DNA from 2 places in the Neisseria oralis genome. Region 2 is predicted to be linked to the other one. Evidence: predicted binding sites of a transcription regulator. Region 2 holds the regulator's gene; the other holds the start of a gene.
What was found. The regulator FNR, encoded in region 2, switches genes on or off when oxygen is low (the NO sensors DNR and NnrR bind a similar motif). The targets are predictions, from matches to a motif close to TTGATNNNNATCAA.

Region 1 (14,782 bases), on a different contig from region 2:
CGGTGTCGGTCGCGGTCGGGCTGCTGCTGTCGCTCGGCGCGCAGGTTCCTGCCTTGTTTTGGCTGTTGCCCGTGTGGCTGTTTGTCCGCATGGCGTTGAACGCGGTGGACGGGATGCTGGCGCGCGAGTTCGGTCAGCAGTCGGCATTGGGCGGCTATCTGAACGAAATCACCGATGTTGCCGCCGATGCCGCGCTGTATCTGCCTTTCGCCTTTATCGCCCCGTTTGACGGCGCGCAAATCGGCCTGTTTGTCTGGCTTGCGGCAATGACCGAATTTTGCGGCGTGTTGGGGCAGGTACACGGCAACGGTCGGCGTTATGACGGGCCGTTCGGCAAGAGCGACCGCGCGTTCTTTATCGGCGTACTGGCGGTGTGGTATGCGGTGGCGGGCAGCTTCCATGCGGTTTTCTACATCGTCATGTGGCTGGCTTGCGCGGCATTGGTTTACACCTGCTATAAGCGCGTCGTCAATGGTTTGAAGGCCGTCTGAAAATCGTTTCTCTCTCTTCCATTCCATTGATAACACGACAAACTTTATGCAAAAAACTTCGCACATCATCCCTTTGCTGCTCACGGTTTTCATTGCCGCACTTATCGTCTGGTCGGGCATCAACCCGTCCGACCGCGCCGTTTGGTACGCCGAAATCCTCCCCGTTTCCACCGTATTTGTCGCGCTTATCGCCACTTACCGCCTGTTCCGGTTCAGCAATCTGGCTTATGTATTCATGAGCTTCTGGCTGATTATGCACACCATCGGCGCGCACTACACCTTCGCCGATGTCCCATTCGATTGGGCAAACCGCCTGCTTGCGCCGTTCTTAGGCGAAGGGCGCAACCATTTCGACCGCGTCGGACACTATATCATCGGTTTCTACGCCTATCCGATGGCGGAATGGCTGTTGCGCCGCAAAATCTGCCGCCCTGCCCTTGCCCTGTTTTTCTCCCTGTTCTTCATCATAAGTGTCGCCGCCATTTACGAAATCATCGAATGGCAGTATGCGGTGATTGAGGGCGGCGAGGCGGGGCTGGAAGTGCTCGGTTCGCAAGGCGATATTTGGGACGCGCAAAAAGACATGCTCGCCGACACGCTGGGCGCACTGACTTCGCTGGCAGTGTTTGTGTTCGCGCGGCCGGACAAGCGGCTCGGCAGCCGTTGAATAAGGCGGAAAACAGCCCAAAATCCTTCAAAGGCCGTCTGAAAATCAGTTTTCAGACGGCCCTATCATTCATTATCCGTTTCAACCGCCTGTCCTACCGATACCCTCTGCGCATTTTTTCATGTCATAATGCGCGCCTCGCAGGATATATCAATCAGGAGCCACCATGCAGGAACAGCAAAAACACTTCGCCACCCAAGACGGCACCGAACTTTTCTACCGCTACCGCCCCGCTGCCGACGGTTCGGCCGATAAAGCCATCGTGCTGTTCCACCGCGGCCACGAGCATTCCGGCCGGATGATGTTTGTTGCCGACGAACTCGGTTTCGACGATTTTGCCTATTTCGCATGGGACGCGCGCGGTCATGGCCACAGCCCCGGCGAACGCGGCGACAGCCCCAGCATCGGGACTTCCGTTGCCGATGTGGACGATTTTATCCGCCACATCCAAAGCGAATACGGCATCAAACCCGAAAACATCTGCGTGATCGCGCAAAGCGTCGGCGCGGTATTGGTGTCCACTTGGCTGCACGACTACGCGCCGAAAATCCGCTGCGCCGTATTGGCATCGCCCGCATTCAAAGTCAAACTCTACGTCCCTTTTGCCCGCACCGGCTTGAAAATCATGCAGAAATGGCGCGGCAATTTCTTTGTCAACAGCTACGTCAAAGCCCATTACCTGACCCACAACCAAGAACGCCAAACCAGCTACGACAACGATTCGCTGATTACCCGCGCCATTTCCGTGCGCATCCTGCTCGGTTTGTACGAAGCCGCCGAACGCGTCGTCGCCGATGCGCAGGCCATTACCACGCCCTTGCAGCTTTTGATTTCCGGCAGCGACTGGGTTGTTCACCACAAACCGCAACACGATTTCTACAACCGTTTGGGCAGCCGCATCAAAGAACGCCATATCCTGCCCGGCTTCTATCACGACACATTGGGCGAACAAAACTGCGAAATCGCCTTTGTCGAAATGCGCCGCTTTATCCGCGAACGTTTCAATCAGCCTTTATATCAAGTTGATTTGACCCAAGCCCACTTGCACGGCGAAAGCCGCCGCGAAGCCGACGAACTGGCCACGCCTTTGCCTATTTGTTCGCCGCGCGGCGCATTCTGGGCGGCTTACCGCGCTTCCCTCGACCTCGGCGCGCGCTGGAGTGAGGGTTTGAAAATCGGCAAGGAAACCGGCTACGACTCCGGCAGCACGCTCGATTATGTGTACCGCAACCAGCCGCAGGGCAGCAACGCCTTTGGTGTGGCGGTGGACAAACACTATCTCAACGCCATCGGCTGGCGCGGCATCCGCCAACGCAAAACCAATATCGGCAAAGCGATTCAGACGGCCTCTGCCAAGCTGCGCGAAGCGGGCAAACCGGTACATGTTCTCGATATTGCCTCGGGACACGGCCGTTATGTGCTCGACGCGCTGACTGCCGACACGCTGCCCGATTCCGTGCGCCTGCGCGATTACAGTCCGATTAACGTTGAAGCCGGCCGCAAACTGATTGCCGAACGCGGTCTGCAAGACACGGTTACCTTCAACGAAGTCAATGCCTACGACCGCGCCAACTATCAGGATTTGCAGCCCCGTCCCACGCTGGGCATCGTTTCCGGCCTGCATGAATTGTTTGCCGACAACGATTTGATTTTGAACTCGCTCTACGGCTTCGGCGATGCGATTGAAACAGGCGGTTACCTGATTTACACCGGCCAGCCGTGGCATCCGCAGCTCGAAATGATTGCGCGCGCACTGACCAGCCACAAAGCGGGCAGCCCCAACTGGGTGATGCGCCGCCGCAGCCAGCAGGAAATGGATCAGTTGGTCGAGAAAGCCGGTTTTGAAAAAATCCATCAGTGGATAGACGAAGACGGCATTTTCACCGTGAGCCTGGCTGTGAAGAAATAAAAAAATAAAGGCCGTCTGAAAACGCAAAACGGTTTCAGACGGCCTTTGATAGAAAAATATTAGTTGCTTACAGGCGAACAGTTTTTCACGATGAAACGGCCGCCCGGAGCGGTCAAGCCCACCACGTCGGAAGTGGTGTGGGTGTTTTTGTCGATATAGCCGGCAGACAAGGAGTAGCCGCGACGGTTGGTAAAGGTGGTACCAGTGCTGTCAGACTGCTTTTTGTTCACAGTAAGATTAGCCTGCGTTCCGGCGGCATTGACCGCAACGTTTACCGCTCTGCCTTGGCGGTCGAATTCATACAGTGCGTTCAACTGTTTGCCGTTGTCGCAAGTATAGGAAACCATGCCTGCAGGCGCAGCCACAGCACTCAGGGAAACGGCAGCCAGCGCCGCCGCAGTAACAACAGATAATAATTTCATAATTGTATGACTCCATATTGAGCATCAGGAAATTTTTCAGGTAGCCTAAGCCGCCCGTGCTGCGCTAAAACAGCAGGCCGTATTGTATCCTTCCGAGAATAATATTCAACTCATGCAACGGTAAAATAATATTATGCTTCCGATATGGCAGATTAACTTAATTTCCGCGACGGTACTGGCCCATCTTGTATCAAAAGCGTGTTAATCCGCTATAAAATTGCATCAAACAACCATAACCCATGAAACCCGCCTTCAAAACCTCCCTGCTGAAACTTGCCCTAATCGGCGCGCTGTTCTACACCAGCTACGGCCTGTCCAACCATTATGCGGCATCGCTGGCCTATGTGCCGGAAGTCGCTTTTGCGTGGGAGCTCGGCATTCCGTTTTGGGCGTGGACGATTGTGCCTTATTGGTCGCTGAATCTGATGTATGCAGCGGCGTTTTTCCTTTGCCGAAATGCGTGTGAACAAAACCGCTACGTCGCACGGCTGGTATCGGCGCAAATCGTCGCTACCATTTGCTTCATGCTGTTTCCGCTGCATTTCGGCTGGCCGAAGCCGCCTACCGACGGGTTGTGGGGTTGGCTTTTTGATTCGTTGGTAGCGTTTGACTTGCCGTACAACCAAGCGCCGTCGCTGCATATCGCGCTATCGATCATTGTCGGCGCGTTTTATTGGACGCGATTTCCCAAAATCCGTTTGCCGATTTTTCTGTGGCAAAGCCTGATTGCCTTGTCGGTGCTGACGACTTACCAACACCATTTTATCGACATGCCGACCGGCGCGCTGCTGGGTTGGCTGGTGTTGTGGGCAATACCGCAACACGGCGTATCGCCTTTCAGACGGCCTTTTGGTACTCAAGGCCGTCTGAAAACGAGCGAAGCGAGTTTCTGCGAAGCTAAAACGAACGTAGTGAGTTTCGCTAGAACGAGCGAAGCAAGTTTCCACGAAGCCAAAACTTCCCCTGCAACACGTTCCCGCGAAATCAAAATCGCCATGCTGTATCTGGCGGGCGCGGTATTGTCGGCACTGCCGTCCTTGTTCGGCGGCGCGTGGTTGTGGATGTTGTGGGTCAGCGTGTCGTTATCGATAGTCGCTTTCGCCTATCTGACCGGCAACGCGGCGGTGTTCCAAAAACAGGCAGACGGCAGCTTGTCGGCGGCGGCAACGGTTTTGCTGCTGCCTTATTTGGCTGGCGTGCGGCTGAACATGGCGTACTGGCTGCGCGGCAAGGCGAAGACGGCGCGGGTTCGTGATGGTGTGTTGATTGGCAGTATCTCAGGGGTTGCGGATATTCAGCATTGTGGCGGAGTTTTTGGGAAAAAAACGGCATCTGCTGCGTTAAAAATGCTCGCAAGGTGTTCAACCTTGCTGCGCTTTTTGCCTTGCATCTACCATTTTTTGCCACAAAAATCCGCTTCACAAGCAAAATCTCCGCAACCCCTGGCAATTTCAGACGATCTCCCCGCCATATTGGACGTATGCGCCGAATATCCCCACCCCCGTTATCGCGGCGCATACCGCACTTTGCCGCTATTGGATATGGTTGCGCCGTCTGAAAACGATTTGATGCAGGCGGCTTCATTGCTGGAAGCATTGCGCCGGCAACGCGGCAAGGTTCTGACCTGTTGCGCGCTGGGCTACGGACGCAGCGCGACGGTGGTGCTTACTTGGCTGCTGGTTTACGGCGGCTGCCGGGATTTGGCGCAGGCAACGGCGGAACTGAAACAGACCCGCCCGCAGATGGTGCTGTCGCCGGAAACGGCAAGGGCGGTAGAAGCGGCGGCAGGCCGTCTGAAAACGAGCGAAGCGAGTTTTTGCGACGCTAATCGAGATAGCGAAGATAAGTAGATGAAAAAATCAAGCTGAGCAAATCATTCTCTATTGAGCTTGTACAAGGCAATGCAGTCCTAGTTTAAAGTAAATTCACGATACGACGACTCATCTGTGCCGAACCAAAGTAAGGAGGGAAACTCATGACTAAAAGCTACCGCCCCGTCGCGTTTTATACTTTATCCCTGCTGATTCCGTGGACGTTATGGTTTGCTGCCGCCTACATCAGCCACCGCCCTGATGCTGTTGAGTACCAGTGGGCACAGGCTGCATTAGGGCTGGCCGGGCTGTTCGCCCCCATGCTCGTGGCGGCATTCATGTTGTACAAACAGCCCAAATTGTGGACGGACGCGAAACACCGCCTGTTCCGCCTGACAGGTTTTCCCAAACGATACCTGCTCGCTGCCGCACTGCTCGGTCCGGTTACCTTGGTGCTGGCGCAACTCATTTCCATCACTTTCGGACACAGTTGGGCGCAGTTTCACATTTCGGGACATCCGTCATTTACGTCTGCCTTGCTGTCGCCATGGTTCATGCTCCTTATTGCGCCTGTTGCCGAAGAATTGGCATGGCATAGCTATGGCACCGACGCGCTCACGGCACGCAGAAGCCTGTTTGTCGCATCCTTGCTATTTGCCGTGTATTGGGCGTTTTGGCACATGCCGCTTGCCTTCGTCAAAGGCTATTACCACAGCCAAATCGTTTCCGAAGGCGCACTCTACACGGTTAATTTCGTGGTCAGCATGTTCGTCTTCGTCCTATTGATGAACTGGTTGTACGCCAAAAGCGGGCGCAGCATCGCCGTGGCGACGATATTCCACCTGTGCGCCAATCTGGGTAACGAGATTTTCGCCACCCACCCCGACAGCAAGGTTATTCAGACGGCCATTTTGTCGTTAGTAGCCATTTATATTTTGATTGCAGAAAAGAATTTGTTTTTAGGTAAGCCTGTGCCATCCCGATAACAAATTCAGACGACCCTTGGACATGATATGCCCCGAATGACGGTTTCCATACCAAAAAGGAAGGTGAATGGACAATTCCACTGACAGCCTGATTACCGCCCGCCTGCTTGCCACCGCCCGCTATCCCGCCGTGCCCAACGTCTTGCTATTCGCTTTGTCCGCGCAACGCGGCGGCGCGTGGTTGGCGGTGCAGCTTGTCTTGGCGGCGGCGCTGTTGTACTACCACATCCGCATCGAATTCGACCGTCGAGTGTTCCAAGATTTTGCCGACGGTCGCTATACGCCCGAAGCCTTCGACCAAACCCTGCGGCAAACCGGCTTGCGCCGCGTTTCAGACGACCCATCCATAACGCAGCGTGTGGCGGGCGCGCTTGCCTTGTGGCGTAAAAGCCTTTACCTGACCGCTGCACAATCGGCAGTTTTCCTTATTCAAATCCTCTGATGTCATGAAAAATTTTCTTAAAAAACAACTTGCATGGCTGACCGACCAAGCATTGTGCCTGTCGGTATCCTTCCTCACCGGCGTCCGTCCCAAAAGCCCGCGCGAACTGGCGTTCAATCCGCAGCAAAAAGTGTATTACGCCAATCACGGCAGCCACGGCGATTTTTTGCTGGTGTGGATTTCCCTGCCGCGCCGCTGGCGGCTTTCCACACGTCCCGTTGCCGGCTCGGATTACTGGCTGACCAACAAACTCAAACGCTTCATCATCCAAAACGTCTTCAACGCGCTCTTGATTCCGCGCCACAGCGACAATCCGCAGTCGATTACCGAACAGATGAACCACGCGCTCCAAGCGGGCGATTCGCTGATTATCTTCCCCGAAGGCACACGCAATACGGACGAAAACGAAATCCTGCTCCCTTTCAAATCGGGCATTTACCATTTGGCGAAGAGTAAGCCTGACACCGAGTTTGTGCCGATATGGATAGACAACATCAACCGCGTCCTGCCCAAAGGCAAAGTGCTGCCCGTGCCGTTGTTGTGTGAAGTCCACATCGGCGAACCGCTGACCCTGCGCGAAGATGAAGACAAAGACACTTTCCTGATACGCACCCGCAAAGCCTTGCTGGCATTGAGGTCGTCTGAAAACGAGTGCAACGAGTTTCGCCAAAACGAGCGCAACGAGTCTCAACAAAACAAAGGAGCTGCATCGTGAGCTTTGTTAACACGTCCAGCCAAATCATTACCGAACAAACCGCCGCACATCTGACCCCGCAGGCAGGCTATATCTTTACCGGCGTATTTGCCATATTGATTTTCGCCAGCGTCGTCGGGCAATGGCTGAAACGCAAAAACGGCGCAGACAATGCCACCATCTCCAACCTCAATGCCCGCATCTACGCTTGGTGGCTGATGACGCTAGTACTGTTGGTCGCATTTTGGTTCAGCAAAACGGGGACGGTGGCGCTGTTTTTCCTGATTTCGTTTGCCGCCCTGCGCGAATTCATGACCCTCGTCTATCGCCGCCGTAGCGATTATTACAGCATGGTGGTGTGTTTCTACCTGCTGCTGCCGGTGCAATATTATTTCGTCTATGACGGCTGGTACGGCATGTTCAGCATTTTCATCCCCGTGTACGGGTTTCTGGTGTTGCCGATTATCGCCAGCCTGAGCGGTCAAACCGCCCATTTCCTCGAACGCGCTGCCAAAACGCAGTGGATGTCGATGATCTGCATCTTCTGCCTTTCACACGTTCCCGCCCTGATGTTCTTGAATTTGGACGGTTTCGACAGCAGTGGCAATATCTTGCTGCTGATGTTCCTGATTTTCGTGGTGCAGGTTTCGGACGTGCTGCAATACGTTTGGGGCAAACTGGTCGGCGGTGCCAAAATCATGCCGTCGCTTTCTCCGTCTAAAACCATATCCGGCACGGTCGGCGGCATTTTGTCCGCTACCGTACTCGCCGCGCTGCTGTCGCCGATTACGCCGTTTAGCCACGGCCAGGCCGCCGCTATCGGTTTTGTCATCTGCCTGATGGGTTTCTTCGGCGGGCTGGTGATGTCCGCCATCAAACGCGACTACGGCGTCAAAGACTGGGGCAACATGATACGCGGCCACGGCGGTATGCTCGACCGCGTGGATTCCATCTGCTTCGCCGCGCCCGTGTTCTTTCACATTGTCCGGTATTACTGGCACGGTTGAATCTGTTCAGTCGGTTAACTGTCTGCTCATTTCCAAAGAGGCCGTCTGAAAATTTCAGACGGCCTCAATTCATTCCGGCTGACACAACATGGTACCCTTAAATACCTGTTTCCCCATTCCTATCCCGCAGCTACAACAAACAAAAAGGCGTATCCTTTCAGATACGCCTTTATCCTGATCCAGTCAGAGACTAAAATTTTGCACCGGATTCATTCGCCATGTAGTCCACGGCAGCCTTCACTTCATCGTCGCTCAGACCGCTGTTGCCGCCTTTGGCCGGCATGGCATTGAACCCTTCAAGGGCATGTTTGTGCAAAGTTTCTTTACCTTGCTTGATACGCAGCGCCCAATCTGCTTTCGTACCGATATGAGGGATTCCGGGAATAGCGTTGCCATGGCAGGATTTGCAGCTTGCCTCATAGACTTTTTTACCATCCGCCTTGGCTACCGGAGCTGCTTCTGCCTTATCGGCTGGCTTGGCTTCAGTAGTAGTAGCGGAACCGGCTTTATTATCGGCCGATGACGCTGCTTTATCTGCCGGAGCGACTGCCTCTTTTTCCGCAGGCGATGCTGTCGGAGCAGGTGCTGCCACCGGTACGGGTTCTGCTTTCTTGGTCGGCGCTTTACCGTCTTTGTTTGACAAACCCCAAACATACGCCGTCATGATGTGCAGCTTGTCTTTATCCAAGAAACCGCCCCATGCGGGCATTTGGCTGTGGCGGCCATTGGTAATGGTCTCAATAATGGCTTTTTGCGTTCCACCCCAAAGCCATATATTATCAGTCAGATTCGGACCCAAGCCCTGAATACCCTGCCCCTTATCTCCATGACAAGTAAAGCAGTTGGCCGGCGGACCGCTGAACAAGGCCTTACCGCGTGCGGCACGCTCTTGGTCATACTGGTCTTTCGGTTTGGACAAAGACATCACATAGTTTGCAACGTCTTTAACGCGTTCTTCACCCAAAGCAGGCCCCCATGCAGCCATAGTCGCTATGCGGCCTTTTTCAATGGTCTCATGGATTTTTTCAGGTTCGCCGCCCCACAGCCAATCATTGTCGGTCAGGTTTGGAAACCCTTTGGAACCTTTCGCATCCGAACCGTGGCATTGGATACAATAAGTATCAAACATATTCTTACCGATTTGGCGTGCTTCAGGATTTTTGGCAACCTGTTCAATCGGCATCTTGGCAAATTTCGCATACAGTTTTCCGTATTGCTCGTTCGCCTTTTGCATTTCCTCTTCGTACTGCCCGTGGCTGCTCCAGCCCCAATAGCCTTTATAGTCGCCGATACCTGGGAACATAATCAAATAACCGATACCGAACAACCAAGTGCAGACGTATAACCAAAACCACCAACGCGGCAGCGGATTATTGTACTCTTCGATACCGTCCCAGTTGTATCCTGTGGTTTTAACCTCTTCGCCTTTTTTCAGCGGCTTCACAACATTTTGCGAAAGCAGCAGCCAAGCCAAGCCGATGAAACTGAACAGGACGATGACGGCAATGTATATATTCCAGAAATTACTGGTAAATTGGGAAGTTGTGTTCATTCTTTTGCTCCGTTATCGCGGATTAACCGGTTATCGCCCGTTTTTATCGGACGTATTATCGTCGTTATTGTCGAAAATACTGTTTGCGGCATCATCATAGTTTTTCTTATTGCGCCGATTAAACACAATATAGATAACCAAAATAAAACTGACGAATACCCAAAGGGTAAAAAGCGAGCGCGCCCAGTTAGCATCCATGATGTTACCTTACGTTTTTCAATGCCAAACCCAACCCTTGCAGGTAAGCGATTACGGCGTCCAGCTCTGATTTGTTTTCCAAAGCTTCCGGAGCTTTTTCAATTTCTTCGTCGCTGTAAGGTGTACCGACAGAGCGCAGAGCCTTCATATGTCTGACAGTGGCTTCCGCATCCACTTTATTACGGGCCAGCCACGGGAATGCAGGCATATTGGATTCGGGGACGACATCGCGCGGGTTGAGCAGATGGATACGGTGCCACTCATCGGAATAACGTCCGCCGACACGGGCCAAATCAGGACCGGTACGTTTCGAACCCCATTGGAACGGACGGTCGTAAACCGACTCCCCCGCTACTGAATAATGGCCGTAACGTTCGGTCTCGGCACGGAAAGGGCGAATCATCTGCGAGTGGCAGTTATAACAACCTTCACGCACATAAATATCCCTTCCCGCCACTTGCAAAGCGTTATACGGTTTAACGCCCGGAGCCGGTTGGGTTACCGCTTTGGTAAAGAACAACGGTACTGCTTCAATAAGCAAGCCGACGCTGATAACCAGAACGGTAAACACTATCAGGAACCCGACTTTTTCTTCGACTAAGTGTTGCAATTTCATTTTGGTAGCCTATCTTTCTTATACGTTAGTGGTGCTGCACTTGGGAAACCGCAGGGATTTCCGCATCCACCGGCCTGCCGCCGACCGCCGTGCGGTAAACGTTGTATGCCATGATGCACATACCGCTCAAATACAGCATGCCGCCCACAAATCGGATTTGATAATAAGGCATAGTGTGTTTCACGGATTCTACAAACGAATAAGTCAGCGTACCGTCTTTATTTAAAGAACCCCACATCAGACCTTGGTACACACCGGCAATCCACATTGCGGCGATGTACAAGACCACGCCGATAGTGGCAATCCAAAAATGCGCTTCAATCAATTTGGTACTGTGCATCTCGTTTTTACCAAAAAGACGCGGAATCATGTAGTACACCGAACCGATTGTCACAAAGCCTACCCAACCCAACGCACCCGCGTGTACGTGTGCGATGGTCCAGTCGGTATAATGGCTCAGGGAATTAACGGTTTTGATGGACATCATCGGGCCTTCGAAAGTCGACATACCGTAGAAAGAGAGGGAAACTATCAGAAATTTCAAAACCGGATCGGTTCGCAGTTTGTCCCACGCACCGGACAAGGTCATGATGCCGTTAATCATACCGCCCCAAGACGGCGCGAACAGAATCAGAGACAGAACCATACCCAAAGACTGGGTCCAGTCGGGCAATGCGGTATAGTGAAGGTGGTGCGAACCCGCCCACATGTAAGTGAAAATCAACGCCCAGAAATGGACGACGGACAAACGATACGAATAAATCGGACGAGCGGCCTGTTTCGGAACGAAGTAATACATCATGCCCAAGAAGCCCGCAGTCAGGAAGAAGCCGACGGCGTTATGGCCGTACCACCATTGCACCATTGCGTCGATGGCACCGGAATAAACGGGGTAGGATTTCATAAAACCGGCTGGAACACTGATATTATTAACGATATGCAGCAAGGCTACAGCCAAGATGAAACCGCCGTAAAACCAGTTGGCTACATAAATATGCTTTACTTTGCGTTTGGCAATGGTACCGAAGAAAACTACGGCGTAAGCAATCCAAACCAATGCGATTAAAATATCAATCGGCCATTCCAGTTCCGCATATTCTTTGGCTTGGGTAAAACCCATAGGCAGTGAAATTGCGGCTGCCACAATAACGGCCTGCCAACCCCAGAACGTAAACGCCGGCAGCCAGTTGCCGCCGAACAAACGCACATTACAAGTACGCTGCACCACATAATAGGACGTCCCCATCAGGCCGCATCCGCCAAAAGCAAAAATCACCGCATTGGTATGCAGCGGACGCAGGCGACCGAAGTGAAACCACGGGCCGACATCGGATAAATCAAGGGAAGGGGCAAACAGTTGTGCGGCAACGATAACACCTACCAACATGCCCACGATGCCCCAAACTACGGTCATGATGGCAAATTGCCTCACCACTTTGTAGTTGTAAGTTTGCGTGTCCATAAAAGTCTCCATTAATCATGGCAATAAGAATTTTTTATTACAGCCGATTTCTGATTTTTGAGTCAAATCAAGCGAAACAATGGGCTATTTTTCTAAATTTAACATAGATACTGGTACGCGCCAAGCGATATTACATTGCTGACAATATGTCAAAAATATTTTTTTGAAAAATAAAAACAATACAAATCAAATTATTAACAAAATACTTACTAAAATTTTGTCATATCCTTCATCCTTTCTTTTCAGACGGCCTTTTTTGATGCAGCCTGTGGGCTGTATTAAAATACCGGCAAATATTAAAATTTAACAAACAGAATAATAGCTATGATTAATTACACTCTTTCGCCAAATTTACTCTCCCGCCAATGGGAAATCACTCTTTCTTTTATTAAAAACAATGAACTGCCGACAGAAATCAGTTTACCGAACTGGGTTCCGGGCAGTTATCTGATTCGTGATTTCTCACGTCATATCACTGAAATCCGGGCTTTTTGCGATGGCATTCCGGCCGAGTTGACCCAAATCGACAAAAATACATGGCATGCCGCCGCTATTGGCGGAGAGTGGCGGATTTGCTACACCGTTTACGCTTTCGATTTGTCCGTCCGCGGCGCATTCCTAACCACGGAGCGGGGCTTCTTTGACGGAGCCTGCATCTTCTTGAAAGTCAAAGGATACGAGCATGAAGCCCACCGTGTGGCCTTGTCGCAGCCCCCTGAACACTGGCGGATAGCGACCACTCTGCCGGCTGTCGGAGAGCACGTTTTTCAGGCGGCTTCTTATATGGATTTGATCGACCATCCCATCGAACTGGGGAATATCGAATTTCTTAGCTTTGAAGCGGCAGGTATTCCGCACCGCATTGCTTTGAGCGGTTTCTATCATCCGTTTGACCGCGACCGCCTGGTATCCGACATCTGCAAAATCTGCGAAACCGAACTGGCGGCTTTCCCTAGCCCTGCACCGTTCGACCAATATCTTTTCTTGCTTCATGTCGGCGACAACATCTACGGCGGCCTCGAACATATCGACAGTACCGCCCTTCTTGCCGACCGCAACAGTCTGCCCCCGTTTGAAATGGGCGCGGCGAACGACGCCTATACACAACTGCTCGGCTTGTTTTCCCACGAATACTTCCACGCATGGAACGTTAAATCCATCAAGCCCGAAGCATTCGTCCCCTACCATCTCGACCGCGAAAACTACACTGAGCAACTTTGGGCTTTCGAAGGGATTACATCCTATTACGACGACCTGTTCCTCGCCCGAAGCGGTTGCATTTCACCCGAAGCCTATCTGAACCTGCTTGCGCAAGGCATTACCCGCGTACAACAAACCAAAGGCCGTCTGAAACAAACCCTTGCCGAATCGAGCTTTACCGCATGGAACAAGTTTTACAGGCAGGATGAAAACAGCCCTAACGCCATTGTCAGCTATTATCAGAAAGGCGCCCTTGCCGCCCTCTGCCTCGACTTGCTCATCCGAAGCAAAAGTGCGGGACGGCATTCGCTCGACAGCGTAATGCGTCAACACTACCGCGACTGGTGTGCAACGCGGCAAGGCATTCCCGAAAAACAATGGCAGGTGCGTTGCCAAGAAATCACCGGCTTGAACTTGGAAGATTTTTTTCAGACGGCCTTATACAGTACCCGCGACCTACCGCTGGCCGAATGTCTCGCCACAGCCGGCGTTGTCCTGACATGGCACTCCCTGCCCCGCAGCCACGGCGGCGGATTGGTGGACGCCAAGACTGACTCTTTCCCGCCGGCACCTGACTTCGGCGCACGCTTCAAACAAAACGGCGACGGCGCCACCCTGACTCATGTCTTCAACGGCGGCAGTGCAGAAAACGCCGCCCTCTGCCCACAAGACAAAATCATCGCCCTCAACGGCTTCGCCTGTACCGACCTTACCTTACAATGGTCGCAGCAACCGGTCGGCAGCCAGGTACATGTTCACTTCTTCCGCACTGGCGTGTTGCGCGAAACCGTTATCACCGTAGAGGAGGCCGGTGCGGAAACCGCCCTGCTGGCGGTAAGCGACAGACAACTGCTGGAACAATGGCTGTTTGACCGTCCGTAACCTTCAGGCATGAAAGGCCGTCTGAAAACAACCGAAAGGAAACATCATGGCAATCTTGAAACTGAGCGAAAATCTTTATATCTCCCCGCAACTGAGCGAAGCCGACGCAGCACAAGCCGCAAAACTCGGCATCAAAAGCGTTATCTGCAACCGGCCCGACGGCGAAGAAGCAGGCCAGCCCGAGGCCGCTCAAGTACGGCAATGGCTGGAACAGGCGGGCATTGCGGCCTTCCGCCACCAGCCCGTTACCGCTCCGGCCATCACCGATGCCGACATCGACACGTTCCACAAGCTGCTGGCGGAACTGCCGCCGCCGGTACTGGCCTATTGCCGAACCGGAACGCGCTGTTCTTTGTTATGGGGTTACCGCCAGATTCAAAACGGCAGCAGCGTGGCCGAAGTAAAAACCGCATCAGCCCGGGCCGGCGTGGATTTGACCAATT
Region 2 (14,782 bases):
CGCGTACCCGATGCGCCTCCGGGACAAATGTCGTCCTACATCTGGTCGCTCAAACCCGGCGACAAAGTAACCATCTCCGGCCCGTTCGGCGAATTCTTCGCCAAAGACACCGATGCCGAAATGGTATTCATCGGCGGCGGTGCGGGTATGGCGCCGATGCGCTCCCACATTTTCGACCAGTTGAAACGTTTGAACTCCAAACGCAAAATCACCTTCTGGTACGGCGCACGTTCCAAACGCGAAATGTTCTATGTTGAAGACTTCGACCAACTTGCAGCAGAGTTCCCGAACTTCACATGGCACGTCGCCTTGTCCGACCCGCTACCGGAAGACAACTGGGACGGCTACACAGGCTTCATCCACAACGTGGTTTACGAAAACCACCTGAAAAACCACGAAGCACCGGAAGACTGCGAATTCTATATGTGCGGCCCGCCGATCATGAACCAGTCCGTCATCAAAATGCTCAAAGACTTGGGTGTGGAAGATGAAAACATCCTCTTAGATGACTTCGGCGGTTAAATATTCGGCTTCAAATACAAAAGGAAGAAACCTCGGTTTCTTCCTTTTGCGTTTTATCAGCCCTTGAGGCCGTCTGAAAACACCGCTCCCAAACACATCATCACAGATGTTCTTTACTAAGGCTAACCCAAGCGGATTGCAAAAAGCGTTATACTGAATAAACAACTGTTTGATTTGATAAAGGTATCATTATGAAACATACCGTTTTATCCTCCGCCTTGGCACTCCTCCTCACCGCCTGCTCCGTCGGTACGCCCGGCATGTCGGTTGGATTAGGTGTCGGCACAGGCATCGGCCGTCATGTCGGATTGGGCACTTCCATCAACTTCCCCGTTAGGTTGGATAAAAATAAAAACGGTATATCGTCGGACAACGGCGGTATCAAGGTCATTGAAGAACAAATCATTACCTATTTCGATACCCACGGCAACACGTCCAACGGCATGGTCAAAGGCGGTTATTACCGCCAGTTAATCAACAAACGCGGCGGAGACTATATCGTTCAAGACTTTTATAGCGACAACGGCCAAAAGCGCACCGACCCTTATACCTTGAGCCGCAACCAACTGATGTTATTCCGAGCAATCCCCGACAACGGCTCTCTCACAACCTACGCTTACAACGGAAACGTAATGCAACAGCAGGTTTTCAAAAATGGGAAATTAATCAGCGCCAAATATTAATGGTTTACAAGATTCTCTTTCAGACGGCCCCTGCAACCATTGAAAAATTAATTTATTTAATATTCAAAATATTAAAGAGAAACCATAATTTTTATTACCAATCCGGTTGACACTTTCGTTTCAGACGCTATAATGAGCGCTTCTTCCCCGATAGCTCAGTCGGTAGAGCGACGGACTGTTAATCCGCAGGTCCCTGGTTCGAGCCCAGGTCGGGGAGCCAAATTCAGAAAAGCCAAGTTTGAAAACTTGGCTTTTTCTTTTAAGCGCATTTTTACTGCATATTCATCAAAACGAAAGCCAACACGTTGGATGTGTGCAAAAACATAGGGTTAATTACTTAAGTGATTCGGCAAAGCGTAAACATCCTATCATTTCCATTTTTATAATCCACTTAAAATTACCAAGGCCGTCTGAAAATCATTTTTCAGACGGCCTCTAACGCTATTTTCGTTCAACGCCCTGCTTTCAATCCCTGCCACAAGCGGACACTGAGTTTGCTTGCAACGGAAGATTTCGGCGAGACGATGAAACTTTTTTCCATGATTTCCTTACTCGGAAAAATAGAAGCATCGTCGGCATATTTGGCATCCATCAGTTTGCGTGCCGGCTGGCTGGCCGGGGCGTAGGTAACGTAACTGCCGTTTTTCGCCGCCACTTCCGGTTCCAATGTGTAGTTGATATACGCCAACGCATTTCCGACATTCTCGGCATCACGCGGAATCATGAATGAATCCACCCAGATACCCACGCCGTTGCGCGGCACCAGTACTTGAATATCCACGCCGTTTTTCGCTTCGGCAGCACGGTTTTTAGCGATATTCAAATCACCACCGTAACCGATGGCAACACAAAGGTTGCCTGCCGCCATATCGTCGATATAACCCGACGAGGTAAAACGCTTGATGTCGGGACGCACCTTTTTCATCAGAGCGACGGCGGCTTTAATATCTTCGGTGTCTTCGCTGTTCGGATCTTTACCCAAATAATTCAAAGCTAACGGGATTTGTTCAATGGCACTGTCAAAATAGCTGATGCCGCAGGATTTGAGTTTGCGGGTATATTCGGGATTGAACACCAAATCCCATTCGTTTTCCGGCAACTTGTCCGAACCCAGTGCTTTGGCGACCATATTCTTATTGATAGCCAGCGTATTAATGCCCCAAAAATAAGGAACGGCGTATTTATTGCCGGGATCGACTTTATTCATCATTGCAAGCAGGTCGGGATTGATGTTTCGATAGTTCGGAATCTGCTGTTTGTCGATTTCGCGATACGCCCCGGCCTTGATTTGGCGCCCGACGTTAACAATAGATGGCGCGACCAAATCGTAGCCTGACTTTCCGGTCAGGATTTTGGCTTCAAGCGATTCGTTGCTGTCGTAGTAGTCGTAGCGGATATTGATATGGCGGGACTTGGCGAATGCAACGACGGTGTCCGGATCGACATAATCCGACCAGTTGAAAATATTGAGTTTGTCTGACGGTGCGGCGGAAGTGCCGTTAGAACGTTCCGCACCACCGCAGGCTGCCAACATCAGACAAGCCAGCAGGGAGGCAAACAGGGATTTCTTCATGGGTACAGTCCTTTTGTTTAAGGGTTGTTGAGGCTGTTGCAGCGGTGGTGTGGAAACCCGAGCCGGGTTCTGAGCCACATACAAAAGGAAAACTGTGGTGGGGGTGCGGCGGAAACCCGTTTGCAACCCTTGGTTCAGCAAGTGCGCATTAAACGGCAAAAACCTTTCAGATGCAATATCTTAGCAGTTAAAAATCACTCCTTCGCCATACAACGGACGCTATGGTTTTCACTATAAACAGAAAAATTTTCAGACGGCCTTTTGCAATTTGCCGACAATACCGCGGATTTGTCAAAACAGGCGGATTTATGGGAAAATCGCACGATTGAATTTAACGAAGGGCGACACCGTGTTAGACAGAGAAGGCTATCGCCCCAATGTCGGTATCATCTTAATCAACAACCGCAACGAAGTCTTTTGGGGCAAGCGTGTGCGCGAACATTCTTGGCAGTTCCCGCAAGGCGGCATCAAGCCGGGCGAAAGCCCCGAAACCGCCATGTACCGCGAGCTGTACGAAGAAGTCGGACTGCTGCCGCAACACATCAAAATCGTCGGCCGCACGCGCGACTGGCTGCGTTACGACGTGCCGAGCCACTGGGTACGCCGCGAATGGCGCGGTTCGTATCGCGGGCAGAAGCAGATTTGGTATCTTTTGCGGCTGGTCGGGCGCGACAGCGACATCAATCTGCGCGCCTGCCACCATCCCGAATTTGACGGCTGGCGTTGGCACCAATATTGGGCTCCCGTTGACGAAGTGATTGATTTCAAACGCGACGTTTACTTGGGGGCATTGAAAGAACTCTCCTCCCGCTTCCTGCGCGGCATGGAAAGCTACGAAGACTTTACCGCGCGCCTGCCTTTTGACAACCGATAAAATAACGAAACGCAACGCTTTCAGGTCGTCTGAAAGCGTTGTTCTTCCTTTCAGACGACCTCTTCCCCTATGACTAAAAACAACCAATACAGCGAATCAAGTATCACCGTACTCAAAGGCTTGGAGCCGGTCAAAGAACGTCCCGGCATGTACACACGCACCGACAGTCCGACCCACATCTGCCAAGAAGTCATCGACAACGCGGCGGACGAGGCGTTGGGCGGTTTCGCCACTGAAATCGACGTGCGCATCCACGACGACGGTTCGCTTTCCGTGCACGACAACGGGCGCGGCATTCCCGTCGGGCTGCACCCTGTCGAAGGCGTGCCCGTGGTCGAACTCGTATTCACCCGTCTGCACGCGGGCGGTAAGTTCAATAAAAAAGACGGCGGCAGCGCGTATGCCTTTTCAGGCGGCCTGCACGGCGTGGGCGTATCCGTCACCAACGCCCTCTCCACCCGCCTCGAAGTAACCGTCAAACGCGAAGGCAAAATCCACCGCATCGTGTTTGCCGGCGGCGACGTGGTCGAACCGTTGGCGGAAGTGGGCAAATGCGCCGTCAAAGACAGCGGCACCGAAGTGCGCGTCTGGCCGGACGGCAAATATTTTGAAAGCCCGAATTACAGCATCCCCGAACTCGAACGCCTGCTGCGCGCCAAAGCCGTGCTGCTGCCGGGCGTGCGCGTTTCCCTGACCCGTCCGGTCAAAGGCGAAGACGAAGCGCACACCCAAACCTGGCATTACCCCGACGGTCTGAAAAGCTATCTGACCGACCTGATTGCCGACGCGCAGGAAGCCGTGCCGCTGTTCTCCTGCGAAAACTACATTTCAGACGACCACAACGGCGATTTCAGCATCGGCGAAGGCGCCGCCTTTGCCCTGACTTGGCTGGAAGAAGGTTCGTGCGCCAACGAAAGCTACGTCAACCTCATCCCCACCCCGCTGGGCGGCACGCACGAAGCAGGCTTTAAACAAGCCGTGTTCAACGCCGTCAACAACTTCATCAATCTGCACAACCTCTTACCGCGCGGCGTGAAAGTGCAAAGCGACGACGTGTTCAGCAAAACTGCCTTCGTCCTCTCCGCCCGCGTCCTCGACCCGCAGTTCCAAGGTCAGACCAAAGACAAACTGACCAACCGCGACGCGTTGAAACTTGTTGCCGCCGTATCGGGCGACCCTTTGGAATTGTGGCTGAACCAAAACGTAGACTTCGGCAAAAAAATCGCTGAACTCGCCATCCGACAAGCACAAGCGCGGATGCGTTCGGTGAAAAAAATCGAAAAGAAAAAAGGCAGCGGCGTCGCCGTCCTGCCCGGCAAACTGACCGACTGTGAAAGCGAAGACATCCGCGAAAACGAACTCTTCCTCGTCGAAGGCGATTCCGCCGGCGGCTCCGCCAAACTCGCCCGCGACAAAGCCACCCAGGCCATCCTGCCCCTGCGCGGCAAAGTGCTCAACAGCTTTGAAGTCCACCCCGACCAACTCTTCGGCAACGCCGAAATCCACGACATTTCCGTTGCCATCGGCGTTGATCCGCACGGCATCAACGACAATCCCGATTTAAGCGGCCTGCGCTACGGCAAAATCGCCATCCTGTCCGATGCCGATGTGGACGGCTCGCATATTCAAGTTTTGCTGCTGACCCTGTTCTACCGCCACTTTCCCAAACTGGTTTCAGACGGCCATATTTATGTCGCCCAGCCGCCGCTGTTCCGCGTCGATGTCAACGCACAAGGCAAAAGCAAACCCGCCCGCAAATTCTACGCCCTCGACCAAAACGAACTCGACAGCATTTTGGAACGGCTGCAAAAAGAAGGTGTCAAAGAAACTGCCTATTCCATCAGCCGTTTCAAAGGCTTGGGCGAGATGAACCCCGACCAGCTCAAAGACACCACCATGCACCCCGACACCCGCCGCCTGTTGCAGGTACAAATCCCCGAAGGCGCGGATGACGAAACACGCGACATCTTCGTCAAACTGATGGGTAAAGGCGAAGCCGCCGCCCGCCGCGCATGGATGGAACGCGAAGGCGATACGGCTCAATTGGATATTTAAACGGTTTTCATGTCAGAGGCCGTCTGAAAACAAGTAAACGGTTTAAACCGCCGTATTTCGAGTTTTCAGACGGCCTCTGATATTGCCATATTCCATATTCAAGTTAAATTACATAGAGAAGCAGTTAAACCCTGCAAAACCGCTCCGGCCAACCGACTGATTCATCATTAATTTTCCCAAAAAAGTACTACATCTTTCCGTTATCAAACAATCTGCTGTTTATTCGACGGCGATAATTCTCTAAACTACCGTTTCCCGAAATGTGCCGACGCACAGTCCGCGCGAATCGGGCCCGGGCCATTACAACAAAACTTTAAGGAACACTTATGAAACCAGATTCTTCCCAATACTATGGTACCGTCAGCCGCCTGCTGCATTGGCTGATGGTGGTCGGCTTCGCCGGCATCCTGATCACCATCGCTTTATGGACGATATACGACGGCGAGGAATGGGCCGGCGCATTGTTCGGTATCCACAAATCCATCGGCTTCGTGCTGCTTGTGCTGATTGTCTTGCGTCTATTGTGGGCCGTGATGAATGCACGCAAACGCCCGCCTGCCGACAGTGTTGCAGCCAAACTCGGCCATTTGGCCTTGTATGCGTTAATGCTGGCCGTACCTGTTATCGGCATGATCCGCCAATACGGCAACGGCCGCGGTCCGTTGAAAGTCTTCGGTATTCAAGTCATGCAAGGATCGCCGGAAAAAATCGAATGGATGGCTAATCTCGGCAATATGGTACATGGCAACCTCGGCTGGCTGATGTTTGCACTGGCGGCAGGCCATATCGTGATGGTGGCCGTGCACCGTGCCCAAGGCCGCGACGTTCTTTCGCGTATGTTGGGACGTTGATTTTATCGGTTCTTCCCAATAATCAAACAGGCCGTCTGAAAATAGATTTCAGACGGCCTGTCAGAGTTTCTTATTGCAATGTAAAGCCTGCTTTAAATTCCAGCTTCGGCACCCCTACAATAAAACGCTCGCCGATACTGTCTTCAAATTCATACGCACCTTCTATGCTGCCCCAAGGCGTACTCAACTGCGAACCGCTGTTGTATTCATATTCTTCACCCGGATACAGTACGGGCTGTTCTTCTACCAACCCCGAATTGCCAACCTGCTCGGTTTCACCGTGTCCGTCAGTAATTTCCCAAAAGCGTTGGCGCAGAGTGACAATGTTTTCACTGCGGTTACATATAGTAATCAAATAGTTGAAAGCATAACGGTCGCGATATACATCACTTTGACCAGCCACATAACGCGGTTTCACGTTAATTTCAATTTCATTCATTTGGTTTACCCCGTATGGTAAGTTTATCAATATAGTTTTGTTTTAATATAAAAACCGGTTGCCCGATTCACATGCCTTGCCTGTATATACTGCAAAGACACGTTTTGCAGATCGACCCTTTTAACCGATCCACATCACCGCATTCAACACAAACAACGTGAAAAATGCTGCAATAATATCATCTAACATAATACCTAAGCCGCCATGGATACGCGCGTCAAACCATTTAATCGGCCACGGTTTGACCGCATCAAATACACGGAACAGCACAAACGCCGCCAGCCACCATTTCCATCTGAACGGGACAAAAGCCAATACCAGTAGCATGGCGATAATTTCGTCCCACACAATACCGCCGTAGTCCTGGATGCCCAGCTCTCTTTCCGTATGGCTGCAAATCCGAACGCCCCAAAAGAAAAGGACCACACATAATACGGCTAACCACCAACCGGTTACGCCCAGTAAATACAGGACAAAGGCAATCGGAAGTGCGGGAAGCGTACCGAACGTACCTGGTGCGACGGGAGCTAAACCACTGCCGAAACCGAATGCCAAAAAACACAAGGGACGCTGCTTCAGCCACGCAAAATCAGGTTTAAATTCAGCCAAAATGATCAAACCCCTGTGTAGTTAATTTCACTTCATCACCACCCGAACTTATGATTTTCAGACGGCCTGTATCCGTAATTCTACCTATACGCGTTACTGCCGTACCGCTTTCTTTTCCCGCCATAATAACTGCCTTCCGACAACTGGTGGGCGCAGTAAATACCAGTTCGTAGTCATCACCGCCGGACAATGTATATTCCAACCATTGCTGTCTAGATAATGATTGTTTTAATTCAGACAGACTGGGAAGAGAATCTACCCAAAGCTCCGCACCGACTGCCGATGCTTTTAAAATATGCCCGACGTCCTGAGCAAGGCCGTCTGAAACATCTTGGGCTGCGTGTGCGATAGACAGCAGATTTTGCCCTAATTTTACACGCGGCATAGGTCTTAGCAACGCTTTTTTACACTTTTCTGCTATTTGCTCGGTAAGAACACATTTCCCCAAACAGTGATTCAAACCGGCCGCTGCCAAACCGATTTGCCCCGATACCCATATATCATCTCCTTCTTTTGCCGCATCACGCCGCAATGCCTTTCCAGTCGGCAATTCGCCAATAATCGTTACGTTAAATACCAAATCACCACGGGTTGTATCACCTCCGATTAGAGTTACACCGAAACGTTGTGCCAAATCGAACAAATTGTTGCAAAAACGATGCAGCCAACTCTCATCCAGCTCCGGTAATCCTACACTCAATAAAACCCAACGCGGAGTAGCCCCCATTGCAGCCATATCGGAAATATTGACTGCAAGTACTTTCCAAGCCAAATCATCAGGCTGAACATCCGCAAAAAAATGCCTACCTTTCAAAAGCATATCACTACTAAAACACAAATCGAAACCGACTTGCGGGCGGATAATTGCCGCATCATCACCAATCCCCAATACTACTTGAGCATCGTCCTGCTGCTTTTTTAGGTAACGGCGAATAAAATCAAACTCTGTCATTTATATCATTCGTAAAAGTAAATCACATTACAAAACAAATAACAATTAAATTAATTATAAAATATCCATAGTGTTTCCTTATACACAATTAATACTATACTTCCTCCAAAACAACAAACTTAAAGATACCTTGTTATTATACTTATATTATTCAATCATAACGTAAACCGATTCCCCAGCCGTTTTTTACCGCCACATGTCTTAATAAATAAACAAAGACCCCGCCAGAACAGCGGGGTCTTGTTTATCAATTGCACAATTAAGGTTTAGCGTAACCGTGTACACCATTGTACGGACTAGGAATCCATCCCTCGTCAGTAGCCGGACGTTCACCTTGTACTTGTCCCGGAGCAACTTGTTTGGTAATAATGCTACGGATTTTCACGTCTACACGACGATCGGGTTCAATACATGCAATCAGAGCCGCACGACGTTTGGCTTTGGAAACTTTTTTGCCCAAGTTGGCAACTTCAGCTTCACAAGTACTAGTCATCTGAGCTTGAGATTCACCCAAACCAACAGCGGAAATCTTGTTGGACGCAACACCTTGGTTAACCAAGTAATTTGCCACTACATTGGCACGGCGCTCTGACAACGCTTGGTTGTATTGTTCCGAACCCATGAAGTCGGTATGACCTTCAACGCGTACGCTTTCCACATTAGAATTGCTCAAACGTTGAGCTAAAGCGTTCAGACTTTCCTTAGCTTCAGGACGCAGAATATCTTTGTCAAAGCCGAACAATGTTTTGGCAGACAACGACACAGTCTCTTCAGCGTATTCAGGAGCCTGCTCTACGGCGACGGCATCACCACACTCAATACGACCTTGTGTTTCTTTGTCAAAGTAAGTGCTTTTCCAACACTCGCCGTAGTTGTTACGGACGACTTCTTGAGACTGGCTGCTTACAACATAACCATGTTTGGTATGCGCTTCGCTGGCCATAGCGGTGCCTGAAGCAACCAAGGCAACGAACAGTGCGCTTAATTTCAGCTGTTTGGTCATTTTATTCCCTCATCAAAATTGTTATGCAACGGATACGAGAAGCAGCCGCCGCACCTTACCAATATACAGGCCGCAGTATGCAAAACGACGGCAGATCGGATATATCAGGTTGAACTATAAAGAAGCCGAGTACAAACTGTCAATACATAACTCTGCTAAACAATTACAAACCTGCCTGCTTCCTAATTGTGAATCATGCCGAAAAATCAACTCTGTGTCATTTATTTACGGATAAAACGAACTGCTGAACATGCTATCGTTGTACAAAAACAACAACAAATATAACAAATTAAATTTAATTTTCATAATCAAAAAAGATAGTTCGCGCAAAAACAAAAACTTTTTTTCTATAAAAGCGTTTGCGGGCAAACTTGTACAAAATATGCTAAATTACACGCTTCTGTCGTACAAAACCTACAAACGCAAACTGCCATGAAATTACAACAGCTCCGCTATGCTCTAGAAGTTTTCCGCCACAACCTGAACGTATCGGAAGCCGCGGATGCGTTGTTTACCTCCCAGCCCGGCATTTCCAAACAAATCCGCTTGTTGGAAGAGGAGCTGGGCGTCCAAATCTTTATCCGCAGCGGTAAACGCGTAGTTTCAGTGTCTCAGCCCGGTAAGGCTGTTTTGGAACTGTCCGAGAGGATTTTGCGCGACGTGCAGAATATCAAAAATATCGGTAGTGAATTTACCGACCATGACAGTGGTTCGCTGACCATTGCGACCACTCATACGCAAGCACGTTATGCGTTGCCGGAAATTGTGGCCCGATTCGTTCGGAGCTATCCCAAAGTGCAGTTAACCATCAAGCAGGGCAGCCCTTCGGCGATTGCCCAAATGGTTAGCGGAGGGGAAGCGGATATCGGCATTATCACCGAAGCTATTGATGACCATCCCGAATTGTGCAAATTGCCCTGCTACGAATGGAACCATGCCGTTATTGTGCCGCAAGACCACCCGCTGCTTGATTGCCGCCATCCTTTAAGCTTGAAAGATTTAGCTTCTTTCCCCTTGGTTACTTACGAATTTGCTTTTAACAATGGCAGCAGTATTGCCCGCGCTTTTGCCAGAGCCCGTTTGGAACAGCCTGCCGTCGCATTGTCTGCCGCGGATACGGATGTTTTAAAAACCTATGTCAAACTGGGGTTGGGCGTGGGCGTTATGGCAAAAATGGCTTATAACCCGCAGGCCGACCAAGATTTACAGCTAATCGATGCAGCCCATCTTTTCGAACCGTCTCCAACATGGATTGCCTTGCGGTCCGATACTTATTTGCGGGGCTATACATACGATTTTATCAATCTGTTTGCCCCCAAATTGAACCGTGAAGCGGTTGACCGCATTCTTTATTCTCCGATTGTGGAAGATTATTCGATTTAGCAATGTACCTGTTTGCAAAATGGTTTCAAAAAGGCCGTCTGAAAACAAAATTTCAGACGGCCTTTTTGAAACCATTGTTCATTCTGACTTACATCGCATGTGTACAGCCCGACACCATTTTCTTCAATGCCTGAGGTTCCAAAATCTTGATATGTTTGTGTTCGACTTTTATCAAGCCGTCATGATGGAATTTCGATAATGTGCGGCTGACGGTTTCCAACTTCAGGCCGAGATAGCTGCCGATTTCTTCGCGCGACATGCGTAAGATAAAGTCATTGGCGGCAAATCCGCGTGAATACAAGCGGTTGGACAAGTTCAACAGGAAAGCGGCCAAGCGTTCTTCGGCACGCATATTGCCCAACAACAGCATCACGCCTTGATCACGCACGATTTCCCTGCTCAACAGGCGAAAAAAATGGGTTTGCAGGCTGGGGATGTTTTGTCCTAACTCTTCGATATGGCCGAAAGGCAGTTCGCATACCTCGCTGTCTTCCAATGCGACCGCGTCGCAACTGTGCGTATGCGAACAAATGCCGTCCATCCCGATAAGTTCGCCCGACATAAAAAAACCGGTTACTTGATCCCGCCCATCTTGGCTGGCGACGGTGGTTTTGAAAAAACCGGCCCTGATAGCAAAAAGTGAAGTAAACGGTTCTCCGGCGCGGAACAGAAATTCGCCTTTTTTCAAACGGCGGCTTTGACGTATTACCGCATCAAGCTGGGAAAATTCGTTCGGCATCAATCCGACAGGCAAGCACAGCTCGCGCAGCGAGCAGGTGGAACACAAAGTTTTCACCTGATGGGAAGCGTTGTGTGTGGTCATAACGGACAACCTTTTTTATAAAACTTCTGCATTCGGAGCATATTTAGGTATTGACTGATACCGAGGCAGGTTTATCATAATGCGGCATTCTATCAAACTACTGAAACTTTGACTAATTCATTAATTTCTATATAAAACGCAATACCGTGCCATGAAAATAATCTCCATTAAAAACAATGAAGAACCGGAATTCGACCGCCAACTGATAGCCAGCCTGCCCGCTACGGGCCCGCGCTATACCTCTTACCCAACCGCCGACCGCTTCCACGACGGCTTCCGTGAAACCGAATATGTCAAAGCACTCGAACTGCGCGGCATCGGCGCGCTCAACAAACCGCTGTCGCTCTATATCCACATTCCCTTCTGCAACACCATCTGTTACTACTGCGGCTGCAACAAAATCATCACCAAAGACAAAAGCCGCGCCGATGCCTACATCGAATACCTCGAAAAAGAAATGGAACTGCTCGCCCCTCACTTGGGCGGGAGGCACCGGCTCGCCCAACTGCATTTCGGCGGCGGCACTCCGACTTTCCTGAGCGACGACCAGCTTGAACGCGTATTCCATATGATACGCAAACATTTCCAACTGATTCCCGACGGAGAATACTCCATCGAAATCGACCCGCGCAAAGTCAGCCGCGATACCGTACTCATGCTCGGCAAACTCGGCTTCAACCGCATGAGCGTCGGCATCCAAGATTTCGATCCGAAAGTACAGGCCGCCGTCAACCGCATCCAAAGCTACGAAGAAACCAAAGAAGTCATTGATGCCGCCCGCGAAGCCGGATTCAAATCCGTCAGCGTCGATTTGATTTACGGCCTGCCGCATCAAACCGCCGAAAGCATCAAAACCACCATCGACACCGTATTGTCGCTCGACCCCGACCGCCTCGCCCTCTACCACTATGCCCACCTGCCGCATATTTTCAAACCGCAACGCCGTATCGACACCGACGCCGTCCCCGGCAGCGAAGAAAAGTTGGACATGCTGCAATACTGCGTCCAAACCCTGACCCGCCGCGGCTATGTGTTTATCGGGATGGATCATTTCGCCAAACCCGACGACGAACTCTCCGTCGCTCTGCGGGAAGGCCTGCTGCAACGCAATTTCCAAGGCTATTCCACCTATGCCGACTGCGATTTGGTGGCTATCGGCGTATCTTCCATCGGTAAAATCGGCAGCACCTACTCTCAAAACGAGCGCAACATCGACGACTACTACGCCGCCATAGACGCAGGCCACCTGCCCGTCATGCGCGGCTATCAGCTCAATCAGGACGACCTGTTGCGCCGCACCGTCATTCAGGACCTGATGTGCCGTTTCGCCCTGGACTACCGCGCCTATGAAAGCGTATTCGGCATACCGTTCGGCCATTACTTCAAAGAAGAACTGGCCGATTTGCAGCAACTGGCGGAACTGGGGCTTGTCCGCCTCTCGTCGCACGGGCTGAAAGTTACCCCCAAAGGCCGCTTCCTGATACGCAACATCGCCATGGTGTTCGACTACCACCTGCGCCACAAAGAAACCAAAGCGAAATATTCGCAAACAGTTTGAAACCTATAAACTGCCGAGGCCGTCTGAAAACCTTTTTCAGACGGCCTATACCATAAACGGTGGAAAAACGGTTTCCGCATGCTCCGACTGCCACTATAATCCATAAAAAACAACAGACAACATATCACCGCACCTCTATGGAACAGCCCGACTTCTTCAACATCCCCAGCCCCTGCATCGGCGTTTGCGAAGCGAACGCCAAAGGCTACTGCAAAGGCTGCCTGCGCAGCCGCGAAGAGAGGCTCTACTGGTTGGACATGACCGATGAGCAAAAACACCAAGTCATGCGTTTGATCGGAATGCGGAAAACCAAAATCCGCAACCGCAAACTGGAATTGCTCGAACGGCCCGACAACGCGGCACCCGAACAAGGCAGTTTCGATTTCTGACCCCCGTCTATTCCTCTTCAGGCCGTCTGAAACATTTTCAGACGGCCTTTTCTGCCGATTGACTGTTTTCCACCGCGTCCAACAGCGGCGCCAGCAATTCCTCCGTTAATCTTCGGAACAATACCCCCTCTATCGGCCCGGCGTCTTCGTCGCCGAAGACCAATTCGACTTCGGTATAGTCTTTTTGACCTTTGCTGACTTTGTTGCCGTGATAGCTTTCCTTGGCTTTGTTCAGGGCATCTTCCCAGTTCTGTTTTTTGCCATAAGCTTCGGCGGCGGCGAGGCTGGTTTTAGCGAAGAAAGGCAGCGGGCGCGTTTGTCCGAGGTTGAAGAACGTCAGCCATTTTTGCAGCATTTGTTGCGCTTGGCTGCCGGATATTTCGGGATAAAGCGTTGTTTCTTCAGGCTGAACGATATGGGTTTGGCGGGTTTCGGTTTCAGACGACCCTACCGCGCAAAAGATTAAATGTTCGAGCAGGAGGGCGATGCGTTGCGGTGCGTTGGGTTTGCGGTCGAGGTAGAACACTTGTCCGCATTGGTACAGGTTGCCGAGGCTGCCTTGCAGGGTTTGCCCGTCGAACGGGATTTCGTAGGCGAAGGGCGGCAGTTTGGGGCTTTGCAGCAATTCGCTGTCGATGCGTTTGGCTGCGGCTTGGAAATTCTGCTGCCACAATTTACCCAGTTCACCGGCGGGCAACAGGCTTTCGGCGTCGAGGCGGACGGCGGTTTCTTGAAAGTCTTGGTTGTGGCGGCGGGCGTCGAGGTAGGCGGCGGCGATTTTGTCGGCGCGTTGCGGCTCGAAGGGTTCGGCGGATTCCCATGCTTCGTCACGGTAGGGTTCGCGCCAGCCTAGGGTTTGTTGCAGCCATGCTTTGACGGGATTTTTCCAGAAGCGGATGAAGTCGTCCTGCCAGACGGTCGGTGCGGGGCTGTTTTCTTCGAGGGCTTCGCTGAAAAACGGACGCGCCTGTTCGCGCGGGCGGTTGAGGGCTTCGGCGTAGTCCTGCCGCGTACTGAAGAGGTCGTCTGAAATTTTGTCTGCGATGAAATAGCGGTGTGAAAACGGTT

Region 1: the regulator FNR is predicted to act here: its motif matches at 12,315-12,328, upstream of ccoN (cytochrome-c oxidase, cbb3-type subunit I).

Annotation. Positions count from the first base shown of each region.
Region 1 covers NZ_JBJGEB010000006.1:17,995-32,776, forward strand. The annotation lists gene ACI43T_RS06995 (CDP-alcohol phosphatidyltransferase family protein) at 1-491, shown strand, start outside; gene ACI43T_RS07000 (DUF2238 domain-containing protein) at 538-1,158, shown strand; gene ACI43T_RS07005 (bifunctional alpha/beta hydrolase/class I SAM-dependent methyltransferase) at 1,325-3,067, shown strand; gene ACI43T_RS07010 (ACP-like domain-containing protein) at 3,127-3,489, opposite strand; gene ACI43T_RS07015 (phosphatase PAP2/dual specificity phosphatase family protein) at 3,729-5,339, shown strand; gene ACI43T_RS07020 (CPBP family intramembrane glutamic endopeptidase) at 5,465-6,286, shown strand; gene ACI43T_RS07025 (hypothetical protein) at 6,354-6,728, shown strand; gene ACI43T_RS07030 (lysophospholipid acyltransferase family protein) at 6,733-7,443, shown strand; gene ACI43T_RS07035 (phosphatidate cytidylyltransferase) at 7,440-8,429, shown strand; gene ccoP (cytochrome-c oxidase, cbb3-type subunit III) at 8,620-9,981, opposite strand; gene ACI43T_RS07045 (cbb3-type cytochrome oxidase subunit 3) at 10,012-10,179, opposite strand; gene ccoO (cytochrome-c oxidase, cbb3-type subunit II) at 10,184-10,795, opposite strand; gene ccoN (cytochrome-c oxidase, cbb3-type subunit I) at 10,821-12,257, opposite strand; gene ACI43T_RS07060 (M61 family metallopeptidase) at 12,582-14,339, shown strand; gene ACI43T_RS07065 (TIGR01244 family sulfur transferase) at 14,386-14,782, shown strand, end outside.
Region 2 covers NZ_JBJGEB010000003.1:158,339-173,120, reverse strand. The annotation lists gene nqrF (NADH:ubiquinone reductase (Na(+)-transporting) subunit F) at 1-522, shown strand, start outside; gene ACI43T_RS04170 (NemA protein) at 714-1,205, shown strand; tRNA gene ACI43T_RS04165 (tRNA-Asn) at 1,350-1,425, shown strand; gene ACI43T_RS04160 (polyamine ABC transporter substrate-binding protein) at 1,657-2,778, opposite strand; gene ACI43T_RS04155 (RNA pyrophosphohydrolase) at 3,128-3,652, shown strand; gene ACI43T_RS04150 (DNA topoisomerase IV subunit B) at 3,722-5,707, shown strand; gene ACI43T_RS04145 (cytochrome b) at 6,034-6,558, shown strand; gene apaG (Co2+/Mg2+ efflux protein ApaG) at 6,629-6,997, opposite strand; gene ACI43T_RS04135 (phosphatidylglycerophosphatase A family protein) at 7,118-7,606, opposite strand; gene thiL (thiamine-phosphate kinase) at 7,599-8,558, opposite strand; gene ACI43T_RS04125 (OmpA family protein) at 8,818-9,561, opposite strand; gene ACI43T_RS04120 (CysB family HTH-type transcriptional regulator) at 9,994-10,944, shown strand; gene fnr (fumarate/nitrate reduction transcriptional regulator Fnr) at 11,033-11,767, opposite strand; gene hemN (oxygen-independent coproporphyrinogen III oxidase) at 11,919-13,325, shown strand; gene ACI43T_RS04105 (DUF1289 domain-containing protein) at 13,463-13,714, shown strand; gene recC (exodeoxyribonuclease V subunit gamma) at 13,752-14,782, opposite strand, start outside.